DNA from 4 places in the Thermanaeromonas toyohensis ToBE genome. Region 4 is predicted to be linked to each of the others. Evidence: riboswitches for the same ligand, from Rfam matches in the RefSeq annotation. Region 4 holds a riboswitch; each other region holds the start of a gene.
The links. Region 4 has a riboswitch for cobalamin ahead of B9A14_RS02025 (ABC transporter substrate-binding protein). Riboswitches for the same ligand answer to the same signal wherever they lie in the genome.
Positions count from the first base shown of each region.

Region 1: it holds a riboswitch for cobalamin, as region 4 does, so the genes downstream of both, B9A14_RS04190 (S-layer homology domain-containing protein) here and B9A14_RS02025 (ABC transporter substrate-binding protein) in region 4, are expected to answer to the same signal.
Region 2: it holds a riboswitch for cobalamin, as region 4 does, so the genes downstream of both, thiC (phosphomethylpyrimidine synthase ThiC) here and B9A14_RS02025 (ABC transporter substrate-binding protein) in region 4, are expected to answer to the same signal.
Region 3: it holds a riboswitch for cobalamin, as region 4 does, so the genes downstream of both, cobK (precorrin-6A reductase) here and B9A14_RS02025 (ABC transporter substrate-binding protein) in region 4, are expected to answer to the same signal.

Region 1 is NZ_LT838272.1:856,193-859,268, reverse strand. It holds gene B9A14_RS04195 (DUF4430 domain-containing protein) at 1-110, opposite strand, end outside; gene B9A14_RS04190 (S-layer homology domain-containing protein) at 157-1,680, opposite strand; cobalamin riboswitch at 1,827-2,022, opposite strand; gene B9A14_RS04185 (nucleotidyltransferase family protein) at 2,168-2,767, opposite strand.
Region 2 is NZ_LT838272.1:1,200,743-1,203,818, forward strand. It holds gene ptsP (phosphoenolpyruvate--protein phosphotransferase) at 1-695, shown strand, start outside; gene lipB (lipoyl(octanoyl) transferase LipB) at 673-1,314, shown strand; gene B9A14_RS18220 (putative PEP-binding protein) at 1,424-1,516, shown strand; cobalamin riboswitch at 1,560-1,776, shown strand; gene thiC (phosphomethylpyrimidine synthase ThiC) at 1,886-3,076, shown strand, end outside.
Region 3 is NZ_LT838272.1:2,183,991-2,187,066, forward strand. It holds gene cbiQ (cobalt ECF transporter T component CbiQ) at 1-340, opposite strand, end outside; gene B9A14_RS11305 (energy-coupling factor ABC transporter substrate-binding protein) at 327-626, opposite strand; gene B9A14_RS11310 (energy-coupling factor ABC transporter permease) at 628-1,386, opposite strand; gene cobK (precorrin-6A reductase) at 1,432-2,223, opposite strand; cobalamin riboswitch at 2,562-2,754, opposite strand; gene B9A14_RS11320 (hypothetical protein) at 2,855-3,076, shown strand, end outside.
Region 4 is NZ_LT838272.1:411,983-415,058, reverse strand. It holds gene B9A14_RS02030 (FecCD family ABC transporter permease) at 1-873, opposite strand, end outside; gene B9A14_RS02025 (ABC transporter substrate-binding protein) at 935-2,128, opposite strand; cobalamin riboswitch at 2,294-2,489, opposite strand; gene B9A14_RS02020 (radical SAM/SPASM domain-containing protein) at 2,637-3,076, opposite strand, start outside.

The DNA of each region.
Region 1 (3,076 bases), 440 kb from region 4:
TGCCTATATTGCTGTTGGGAATCGAAAACTTTGTGCATATAAAGGGCTGGTCCCACCGCCCCGGCCAGAAGTATTAGCATAGAAATAAGGTAAAACAGCCTTCGTTTCATCAAATCCCCCCATCAGGATATACCTTTAAGAGAGGATAGGCAAAGCCTATCCTCTCTTAAGCACCTCCAACATTCTTCTTAAAATGACTATCGCCTCTGCCCTCGTGGCCTCATCCTGGGGAGCCAACGAGTTCCCCGGCCTCCCTTTAATCAGTCCCAGCTCTGCACAGGCCGCGAGTACATCTTTTGCCCAGCCCGAAACGTGATCGCTATCCGTGTATTTACTATATACCTCTTTTTTCTGTTGCTCTGTTAATTTTATTTCAAACCCTTTCTTGCTCAGGGCCCTGGCAATCATAGCTGCCATCTCTTCCCGGGTAATACTCCTTTCCGGCTCGTATTTCCCGTTGCCAACGCCCCTCACCAGCCCTTCCTTATATGCTGCCTGTATTGCGCCATAAGCCCAGTAGCCCGCCGGCACATCACTAAATACCTCTGCTCCAGATTTCTGTTCATCTATGTTCAACGACCTGATAAGGAAGGCAACAAACTGTGCCCTTGTTATGCTAGCATCAGGAGCAAAAAGGTCTCTGCTTATGCCTCGGGCAATAAGCCTTTTAGCCATAAATTCAATATCATTTTTTGCCCAGTGAGAAGAGATATCATTAAAGGTTACGACGGAAGGGTCAATGTAAAACTGAGTGTTTAATAGATTATAGGCACTAAGGGCCCAGGTGGCGTCCATAGCGTTCTGGGACGTCCCAAAGCTCCCGTCTGGATTAAGGGCCTTATTCATCAGGTAGTCGATGGCTGTTTTTCCCGTACTGCTCTTCCATTCAGCAGGATCCAATCCCAACACCTTTAGGGTCACAATTACTTCTGCAGTATCGATCACTGGATCATCCATGCCAGCCACAAAGCTGCCGTCGTCCTTTTGCTGGTTCTTCATCCAGTTAAGCCCGTTATTAATAGCGGTTTGGATCTGGCTATCTTGTCCTGCTGGATCCAGATAATGGAGTGCCCTTACTGCCTGGGCCGTGGTCATGAAATCAGCATAGAAGTTACCCTCCCAAGTGAACCCCCAGGCTCCGTAACCACGATCGCCAACTTTTGTGTTCTGGGTTCCCAAGATATAGTCTTTGGCATACACTTTATTAATCACCGAAATTAATCCTGCTCGGCCTAAAAGGTCGAAGGCTGGCATGTTGCTAAAAATACTGTAATCCCCAGTGTCGAATCCATAACCTGTCTGTCTGGCTTTTAATATCTGGACCAAACTATCTACCAGATCGTTTCGCCCCAACGACTGTGCGGCCACCAAATCCTGGGCCAAAACCTTAGCTCTGATTTGACTACTGTTGGAAATATCACTGTAGACTGCGTTTGTTACAGCGTCTTTAAGGCTTTCCCCATTGTATACCCAGCCGCTGACGTCAACACCAGCTTGAGTTAGAATATAGAAACCATAGGAACCTACCCCAGCATCATGATTCTGGAAGCCATTTTTTGTATACTCATCTCGTAGAAACTTAATAGCATAGTCGGCCGGTGAAGATACTTCACTCGTCCAACCTTTAGCTATAGGCAGAGAAAGAATTAGAGACGTCAAGATAATCCAAATCAAGCTCATCTTTTTCCACTTATTTCTATAAGCAGACAATCTTTATTCCCCCATTCCTTTAAATTTGCCCTCTGCTTTCCCCAGACGAGGCTTTAGTAGTCTATAAAGAAGCGATACGTAAAATAAATAATCACCTCCCTATCCGCGTAGGTCGGTTAAGTTTACGGTAACGGGCAGGTTTCCTGGCTCAGGTTCATCGGTTCCCTACGTCTTCCCAGGGCTTAAAAGCCCCAGTGACCTATATGTAGGGTTCCTCCCCCTCACAGTGGCGGGACCGCGCCGGATTCCCACCGGCTTCCCTTTTAACTTTTACCCCTTCCGGGTAAAAGCACCCGTACCTGGATAAACCTTTAATTTTTGATTTTTACTCGTGATTTTTACTCGACTGTGTTACTTACTATTCGCTGTCACTTCATTTTTTTCCTGCTGGTTAGTGTCAAAATTGACTAACTGTTTGCTTCTTACGAGCGCGATGTCCCAAAAATCAATGTTTAGCCTAAGATAGCCCTTGATCTTTAACAGCGTTAATATAAGCCTCACTCTGTCTCAAGGCCTCAGTTAAAACGTCCTCTACTTGCTGCTCTCGAGCTGCCTCCTTAAGGTATTCTAAATCAATCTCGCCAGCATGAAGTGCAAGAAGCTTGGCTGCCCACTGAGCATCCGCTTGGCTCTTCCAAAACTTCGCTGCAGCCAACCTGTCTACTACCAGATCCTCAATCCCAATTATAAAAGCTTCCATACCGTTTATTTCTACGGTAACCACTTTTTCTAGGGAACCTGCTAAAAACTCATCGGGTATTTCTATAGCCAGGTCAAGCTCTTCATGATACCAGTGCCGTTCACCAGGCCGGCGTAAGAAGCCCATTTCTTCCAAAATAAGTTTAGCCTGCTCTCTTCCGTTAACTACCAGGTCTATATCTTTTGTGGCATATCCACCTAAGGTATAAAACTCTAGAGCCCGGCCTCCTACTAAAATAGGTCTAATCCCCTTAGGTTTAAGGGCCTCGGTTAATACCGCTAGTACCCCCAAAGCCTTTCTAAGCGAGTCCTTTTCTTGGGTCAAGCTAGTAAGAATATCTCCTAACCGCTCGTTCATTTCATACGATACCTCCGGGGACCGACCTTTTCTATACTACCATTAACTAAACTCTTCTGCCATCGCTTATAGTCCAACAAAAACAAGACAATATCTTCTTCCATAGCTCGGTGCCTGCCAGAACGTGGACTCTTACCCAGATGAGCCACCCAGGCGGTATAAAAATGCGATGATTTCTTTTTTAGTCGGCTAATGTACTCATCATAATTTACCCTGACCATCTTTTGGTTTCCCTACCTTTTTCTACCTGTTAGTTTCTACCTGTCACATATATTATACCTAACAGCACCAAGGAAAGCACTGCAAAAA
Region 2 (3,076 bases), 790 kb from region 4:
GCGGAGATAAGCCCCTGCCTTATTTAGACCTGGCCCAGGAAGAAAATCCCTTTTTGGGATTAAGAGGTATAAGGTTAACCTTAAAGTACCGGGATTTATTTAAGACCCAGCTTAAGGCTTTACTCCGGGCTTCCCTTTATGGCAACTTAAAGATAATGTACCCGATGGTGGCCAGTATAGAGGAGGTAAGGGAGGCTAAGAAGATACTAGAAGAAGCCAAGAATGAAGTAAATAAATGGGCACCGGTAGAAATAGGGATAATGATTGAAACCCCGGCCGCTGCTTTATCTGCAGATATATTAGCTCGCGAGGTAGATTTCTTTAGCATCGGTACCAATGATCTTACCCAGTATACTCTGGCGGTAGACCGGGGAAATGAAGAAGTAACGGCTTTATACGATCCTTATCACCCCGCTATCTTACGGCTTATATATACTACAGTAGAAGCAGCTCACAAGTTTAACAAATGGGTAGGTCTGTGCGGTGAGCTAGGGGGAGAAGTGACAGCAGCGGCCCTCTTGGTGGGACTAGGCCTAGATGAGATAAGCATGAGCCCTATTTTTATACCCCAAGTAAAACAGGCTATCCTCCATCTTTCTTATGAAGAGGCTAGAAAGCTCGCTTTAAAAGCCTTAGAACTCTTAAGCGGACAGGAAGTCCGGGAATTGTTATATGCAGGAACTAAAGGTTATTGATCTGGGCAGAAAAGATTATCTGTCCACTTACGAGCTTCAGCTTGAGCTAGTAGACAAGCGGATCAGAGGAGAGATAGGTGATGTATTGGTTTTAGTAGAACATTTCCCCCCTGTAATAACCCTGGGTCGAAGTAGTAAAAAAGAGCATCTCCTGGTGGGCCCAGAAGTTTTAAAGGAGCTGGGGATAGAGCTTGTGGAAGTGGACCGGGGTGGTGATATCACCTACCACGGTCCGGGCCAGATAGTAGGTTACCCTATCTTAGACTTAAACTATTATGGAAAAGATTTACACAGGTTATTGAGGCTTTATGAGGAAGTGATGCTTAAGGTAGTAGCTAGTTATGGGTTAATAGGTAGCCGTAAACAAGGGCTAACAGGAGCTTGGGTGGGGGATAAAAAGATTGGTGCTATAGGAGTGGCTGTAAAGCGTTGGGTAACTTACCACGGGTTTGCTTTTAATGTACAGGCAACCTTAGAAAACTTTTCTCTGATCGTGCCTTGTGGGTTGCAGGATTATGGGGTTACCTCTTTAGAAGATTTAATAGGGCGCCCTGTACCTATGGAAGAAGTTAAAGAACGGCTCCTTAAAGCTTTTAGAGAGGTGTTTGGTTTCTTTTAGGTTACCAGGGCTTCGCTAAGGTAGAAGATTTAGGTACAACGCCAATGCCGCGCTCAAATAATAACTTTGTGATATCACAGGGAATGTGATATAACAAAATAAGTTAGGTCTGTGCGGTGAGCTAGGGGGAGAAGTGACAGCAGCGGCCCTTTTAGTGGGACTAGGCCTAGATGAGATAACGCTAGAGCCACACCTCTATTGACACCAGGGGAAATCATATACTAAAATCATAAACGAAAAAATTAATAAAGATAACCCGGCCAGGTGCCCGTCTAGGGAGAATAGGGAATTGGGTGTGAATCCCAAGCGGTCCCGCCACTGTAACCGGGGAGCGAACCTAAAAGAAGGCCACTGTTCCTTAACCCGGAGGGTAGAAGTTTAGCTACCGGGGAAGGGGGATGGGAAGGCGCAGGGGAGCAAGGATCCGGGAGCCAGGAGACCTGCCTGGTCGTAAGGAGTACACCTTCTCGCGGAAAGAAGGTGGGAAGCCCTGAGGATGATGGTAAAGTTCTCAGCGATGCTGGGAACTTTTTTATTTTACTTATTTAAAGGTAAAGGAGGTAGCCGCTCCATGACTCAACTGACCAGCGCCCGGCAAGGAATAATTACACCAGAAATGGAGGAGGTGGCTCTCAAAGAGGGGGTTACCCCGGAATTTATAAGGCAGGGAGTGGCCGAGGGAACCATAGTAATCCCCCGCAATGTTAAGCGCCGGAATATAGTTCCTATAGGTATCGGAAAAGGGCTTAGAACTAAGGTAAGCGCAAGTGTGGGGTTGTATGGAGACAGGGCAGAAATGGGGGTAGAAATAGCTAAAATTAAAGCAGCAGTAGAAGCGGGCGCGGATGCTATTATGGACCTTAGTGTAAGCGGGGATATCAACGCCATGCGCGAGGCTTCCCTCACCTCTACGCCTACTCCTGTTGGTACCTTACCTATCTACCAGGCCTTTGCCGAAGCGGCTAGAAAATATGGATCTTCACTCAAAATGGAAGTGGAAGAACTGTTTGAAGTTATCGAGCGCCAGGCTGCCGAAGGCGTAGATTTTTTCGGGCTACATTGCGGACTCACCATGGAAATAGTGGAGCGGGCCCAAAGGGAAGGGAGAGTAGATCCCTTAGTGAGCTACGGGGGTTCCCATCTTATGGGATGGATGTTGTATCACCGCAAGGAAAATCCCTTGTATGAGCACTACGATCGCCTTCTGGCTATCGCCTATAAATATGATGTTACTTTAAGCTTAGCCGATGGGATGCGACCGGGGTGCTTGGCCGACTCTTTAGATGGGGCCCAGGTACAGGAACTGGTGGTCTTAGGGGAATTGGTAAGGAGGGCTAGAAAAGCAGGCGTACAAGTAATGGTTAAAGGGCCGGGGCATGTTCCTTTAAATAAACTTAAAACTACTATAGCGCTTGAGAAAAGCCTTTGCCAAGGAGCACCCTACTTCGTTTTCGGCCCTGTTGTTACAGATATTGCTGCAGGCTATGACCACATAAGCGCGGCCATAGGGGGGGCTATCAGCGCTTGGGCGGGCGCGGAGTTTATTTGCTATGTAACTTCCGCCGAGCATCTAGGCCTACCTGATATAGAGCAGGTGCGGGAAGGTGTGATAGCTGCGCGCATCGCTGCCCACGCCGCTGATCTAGCCAAGGGGGCATCTAAAGCTTACGACTGGGATTTAGCCCTTTCCCGAGCCAGAAAAGAGTTAGATTGGCAGAAACAGATTTCCTTAGCCATTGACCCCGAACGGGCAAGTAAGTTG
Region 3 (3,076 bases), 1.6 Mb from region 4:
CAGCCAACAGGCCCGCCTGGGTCACCCCTAGAGTTAATTTTCCCAGGGACAAGCTAAAGAGGAATTCTTTAGAGGAACTAAGGGTAACCGTAAGGGCTATACCGGCTCCACTGGTTATTAAAAACGAAAGGGGTAAAAGAAGGAGCCGCAAGTAAAAAGCTATAGGGATGCCCGCCATACCTATTAAAAGGCCGCTCATCACAACCAGTACAAGTAGATATACCTTAGTTTGGGACGTCCCTAAAAGGAAAATCAAGGTAGCCAGGGCAAAAAGTATCTTTTCCCCTGGGTGTACAAACCGGAGGCGGTTGCTGTAAGCATACTGCTCAAGGACGCTCACGGTTTCCCTCCCTATCCTTCCGCCCCTTAAGATAGCCTAAATAGTAGCAGACAATACCGCTCCCAATGGCGGCCTGGGTAGCGAAGAGAAAACTTTCTACCTCGCTGCTGGGTGGCTCCCATAAGACGTTAAACCAAGGCTTATATTCGGGCTTAACTTCGCTTATCACCTCTTCAGCCCGGCTATCCGCCCCTCCAAACTCGGCCCCTTTTTGGATTATGAAGGGGGCTACGACAAGGATTATTACAATAAGAAGCAAAAGGGTATTTTTCCAAGCTAGGTTCAATTTAGTTTCCCTCCTCCCGCAGGACAGCTAACTCTTTAAGTTCTTCTTTGTTGTAAGCAAAGAGGTAATTAAACACCACCACAGTGAGTAGACCCTCACTGATGGCTAGAGGGATTTGGGTCACCGCAAAGATCCCTATAAACTTAACGAAGGATCCCCAGATCCCAGTATCCGGTGCTGGGAAGGCCAGGGCTAGCTGCAGGGAAGTAACGGCGTAGGTGGCCAGATCCCCTAAGGCGGCAGCTAAGAAAATGTTGATGCTTAAAGGTACCCTGGCTTTCTGCAAGAACTTATAAATACCGTAAGAAACCAGAGGGCCTACTACAGCCATAGAAAAAGTATTGGCTCCTAAAGTGGTTAACCCACCATGGGCCAGGAGAAGGGCCTGGAACAAGAGCACTATAGCGCCTAGTACGCTCATGGCTGCTGGCCCGAAGAGGATGGCCCCTAAACCTACTCCTGTAGGGTGAGAACAGCTTCCGGTCACCGAAGGAAGTTTCAAAGCAGAGAGGACAAAGGTGAAAGCCCCTGCCAGGCCCAGAAGAAGTTTAAGACTGGGTTGACCAGAAACCTTCACTTTAAGGCTCTTTAACCCCCAGGCCCAGAAGGGAAGAACTAAAAGAAACCAGAAGGCTGCCCAGCCTAGGGGTAGGAACCCTTCCATGATGTGCATGGCATAGGCTGGGGGCGGCGCTAAGAGGGAAACGAAAATAAGGTAGGAAGTTAGAGTTAAAATTAATTTGATATATCTAGAAAGCATCTTTAGCGGGTTAAAAACCCTGGCCTCCTTTCTTACTCCTTAAGGCTATTCGCCTAAAAGTTTAAATATTTCCTCCAGAGAGGTTACCGGATGCTGGTGCTTTATAGGGGGACGTTTAATAACTACTACAGGTATACGGAGATCTAAGGCGGCCTCTATTTTAGTATCTGTCCCTCCTTGAGGGCCCGAGTCCCGGGTAACCACTACTTTAGCTTTGTAGGCTCTGAATATAGCTTTATTTAATTCCCGGGAAAAGGGGCCCTGCATGGCTACTATATCCCGGGGAGTAAGCCCCAGATCCTGGCATTTTTTGATCACGCGGTGTTCGGGCAAAACCCGGACCACTACTCGCTTGCCCTTCAATTCCTGGCTGGATAGGAATACTTCCAGGTTGTAGGTACCGGTGGTAAGGAAAATGGTATTCCCCAGTTTCGCGGCCACTTGGGCTGCCTCGGCCCACCCGTAGACTTCATGGATCAAAGGGTGGCGGGGAAGCTCTGTCTCAGAACGGAAGAAACGTACACAAGGGAGGTTCCACCTGGAGCAGTAATCCTCCAGTAAAGTGGAAACTTCATTAGGATAAGGCAAGCTAAAATCTACTACCATATTAACTCCATGTTCCTGAATTACGCGCTGTAAGGCTTCTTCACTAATAGGTTCTATAAGGGTTATGTTCGCCCCATCCTCTAGGGCAAGTTTCCGCCCGTACTCGCTGCCTGTCCAGACCACCACAGTATAACCTTGATCTCCGAGCCTGCGCGTTAATTCTCGGCTTTCCCTTGTACCCCCGATTACCAGTATAGCTTTTCCTTCCCCCTCACCTGCCCTCCGTACCATGGGCTCTTATCTCGCCCCCCATGGAGAGATTACGAAAAAACCCCGGTTTGTCCACTACCGGGGATAGATAAAGGCTTAAATTTCGCCCCCGGGAGACAAACCCACCCCTCTTTCACCAGGCAGGTCTTCCCGGGCGGCAGTCATAGCCTACCTCAAGTTACCCTTCCATTAATTTTTATGAAGGGAACCTTTTTGAGGCGGCTCCTCCTCCCGTCTCAACCTTTTAGGCCTTGCCTTCTCGAGGCCAAGCCACCTGGAAAAATAAAAAACCTTCTGCCCTACCACGGTAACAGAAGGCGCTAGCTTATCATGCACCACCCCCTATCCCTCGTAGGGACATGGTACAAAGAAGACAGGCAGGTCTCCTGGCTCCAGTTCATCGCTACCCACGCCTTCCCAGGCTTAAACCTAAAGCCCAGTGGCTTTTTGATGTGGGCCTGCTCCCTGTCACAGTGGCGGGACCGCGTCAGATTCTCACTGACTTCCCTCGGCTACCTATAGAGGTAGCCATCCCGTCTTCCTTATTGACTTGTCGTTTTTATTATACTGGAGTTCTACCCCCTATAGCAAGGGGTATTTCAAAAGAATAGCATATGGTGTAAGCACTCTTTTAAGAAAGGAGCGGATAACCTTGGAAGATATTAACCGCTTCTTAACGATTATGGGGGCCATCTTTGCTGCCACCCAGGGGATAGTGGAACAGCTTAAAGCCCGCTGGCCCTGGCTAGGTAAGGAAGAGGCCGACCCTATAAAGGAAGAAAAAAGGAGAACCCGCGTGCTTTTGGTTAGCGCCGTGGTGGCTGCTCTACTAGCTGGTATGGCGGCCGTGGATGTCTTCGGGTTATTGGGTATA
Region 4 (3,076 bases):
AGGGAGAAGGATTCTGTTATCGGAGCTGCCTAAGAGAAGCCTGGCCAGATGGGGAACAGCCAGGCCGATAAAGGCCACCGGCCCAGCAAAGGCAGTAACAGCACCTGTGAGGGAGCTAGCTAAGACTACTATGGTTACCCGTAAAGCCTTGATACTTACTCCCATACTGCGGGCGTAGTTTTCTCCTAATAAAAAGGCATTTAAGGGTTTACCTAGAAAAAATGAAAAGGCTAACAAAGGGACGGCAACCATCACCAGAAGGTAGACCTGTTGCCAAGTAAAACCCGAAAAACTCCCCAAAGTCCATAACACGAAACCATGTAGCCTTTCTTTTTCGGCCAGGGCAACTAGGATGGTAGTTATTGCACTACACAGGTAGCCCATCATAAGACCAGTAACTAAAAGGGTTATTATGTTTTGAACCCGCGCAGCCAGGATCATAACTAGCACCATGACCCCCAAAGCACCCGTCAAAGCTGCTCCGCTTAAAAACAAAGGGGAAAACCTAGTCATCCCTAGGGAAAGGCTAGTAAGCATAGTTAAGGCTACCATCAGGGTGGCACCAGACGAAACCCCTAGGACATAGGGCTCCACTATAGGATTGCGGAAAAATACCTGGAGGAGTAGGCCGCTGGTAGCCAAGGAGGCTCCCCCAATGATAACACCTAGCGTCCGGGGAAACCTGATTTCCCAGATTACGGCTGTATTTACCCCCTTTCCCGTTGGCCCCTCTCCAAGGATGCGGACCACTTCTCCCAAGGATATAGAAACTGAACCCAGCGCGATATTTAAAAAAAAGATAAGGCACAAGAGGCCCACAAAGGCTAGAAAAATAAACCAGTATTTAAGCCATGGGTTAATAAAGCTTCGCAATCGCCATCCCGCCTTAAGAAAAGGCTTATGAGCTTAAGTCCTACCATTTATTTGTTTAAGTTCATTTAGGTGGTAGCAGCAAGAAGTGCTTGATCTGGTAGCCAGCAAAACTTGCAGGATGTAAGATGGCGGCTAGATCCTCTATCTGCTCAGCGGTTTTATCCAAGGACTGATAGTACCAAGGCTGGAAAGCCCAAACTTTATTTTCTTTCACAGGTTTTATATCCGCTAGCACCGGACCCTGCTGTACAAGTTTTTCCAGGGAAGAAATTCCGTAATTGGGGCTACTAGCATAAATAAAGATATCGGCCTCCTTACTCCGGGCATAAAATTCTTCCAGGCTAATGGTGACACTACCTCCCTTATCAGCTTCTAGATCTTTAAAGACATAATCGCCCCCTGCTAAATCGATCATCCTGGCTACATAGGAACCACCCGCGGGTACATATACCTTACCCTTGAAGATGCTTCCCCACACCACCTTCGGCCGCTGTCCAGAACCAACCTTTCCTTTTAGGCTTTCTACCTTTTTAACTGCATCTTCAAAATAACTTTCGGCTTCTTGGCCCTTGTTGTAAAATGCAGCCATAAATTTAATCCATTCTAGCCTCCCTAGGGGCTCCTTCTCTAACCAGCTATTGTTTACGGCATAAGGTATACCTAGCTCATCCAGTTTTTTTACAATTTCCGAACCTCCCATAGCTCCCGTGTAGATAAAAACAACCTCCGGCTTTAAGGCCTTTATTTTTTCATAATCTGGAGCCATAGAGCTTCCAAGATAAGTGATAGTACCTCGTTCGAGGCCCTCTTTAACTTTATCGATGTACCACTCTTCCTTTTTACTGGTTACTCCTACAATACTATCCAGTTCCCCCAGCGCCTTAAGCAAGGCGGCATCTGTAGTGGAAAACACCGCTACCCGCTTAACCGGCGTATATATCGCCGGCAAATCCTTATACTCGGCCGGCGGCTTCTTCCCTTGAGGCACTAGAAGTAAAGTCCGGCTTTCGCCATCAGTAATCTTTTGATATCCCCCAGGTAGCTTTTCTATTTTGAATCCGGTGGCATACTTAAGATTTAACGCTTCCACCGGAGCAGAAGCTTCTTTCTTTGTTCCACAACCGTTTAAAAAACTTAAGGCGAAAAATGTAATAAGTAAAATATAGAAAGAGAGGAGAAACAAATTTAATCTATGGGGAAATTGGGGCTTAGGCTTCCGGATAAATTTATCATTAAATCCGCAGGGATTAATCATAACTATGAACCCTCCTAATCAATAGTGATTTAAATCTAGAGCCACCCATCCTTTAAACATCAAGAAAAGCCAGGTTTGCATTGGCCAAACTAAAAAGTCCCCCTACCCGGAGTGGGGGACTGGAATCGGGCATAAAATAACCACCTCCCTATCCGCGTAGGTTGGTAAGTTAAAGGTCAACGGGCAGGTTTCCTGGCTCAGGTTCACCGGAACCTTACGTCTTCCCAGGGCTTAAAACCCCAGTGACCTAAATGTAAGGCCCCTCCCCTTCACAGTGGCGGGACCGCGCCGGATTCTCACCGGCTTCCCTTTTAACCCCTACCCTTTAAAGGTTAAGGGCACCCGTTACCTCCTACAGGCTATTTAATTTTAATATCCAACTATTCGAGTATAGTTTAGCATGGGTATTTATAAGTTGTCCATATCTATAGTAGAGTTTATAAGTTGTCCATATCTATAGTAGAGAAAGATATTCGAGGTAACCAGCGAAACGACTTAAGAAGGCTCATTACCGTTGAGCACTGAGTAAGGCCCATTCTATAAAGACCTTCCTTAATACACAATCTCCCCGGTAAGGCCTATCCACCCGTCCAGTATAAGCATAAGCGCGGGCTAGACACCCTCCACCACAAAGGAGTTTATCCGGGCAGTCCCGGCAGCCTTCCATATTTTCGACCTTCCGCTGCCACCACGGCTTCCCCTTGACTGCCTGTAGCAGGGAAAAATGGGGGTCCATAATGTTACCCAAGTAAAAATCCGGTAACTCGCTCAAAGAGGCACAAGGATAAACACTACCATCAGGTAGTATAGCCAAGGACTGGCCTGTAGTACCATAACAGTAATATAGGCGTCTATAGCCATGGGTTAACAAGTACTTTATACGTTCAACTTCCCGGAACCGTATAACTGGCCCACCTAAAGAGCTTATTTCCTGCGCCCGTCTTAAAG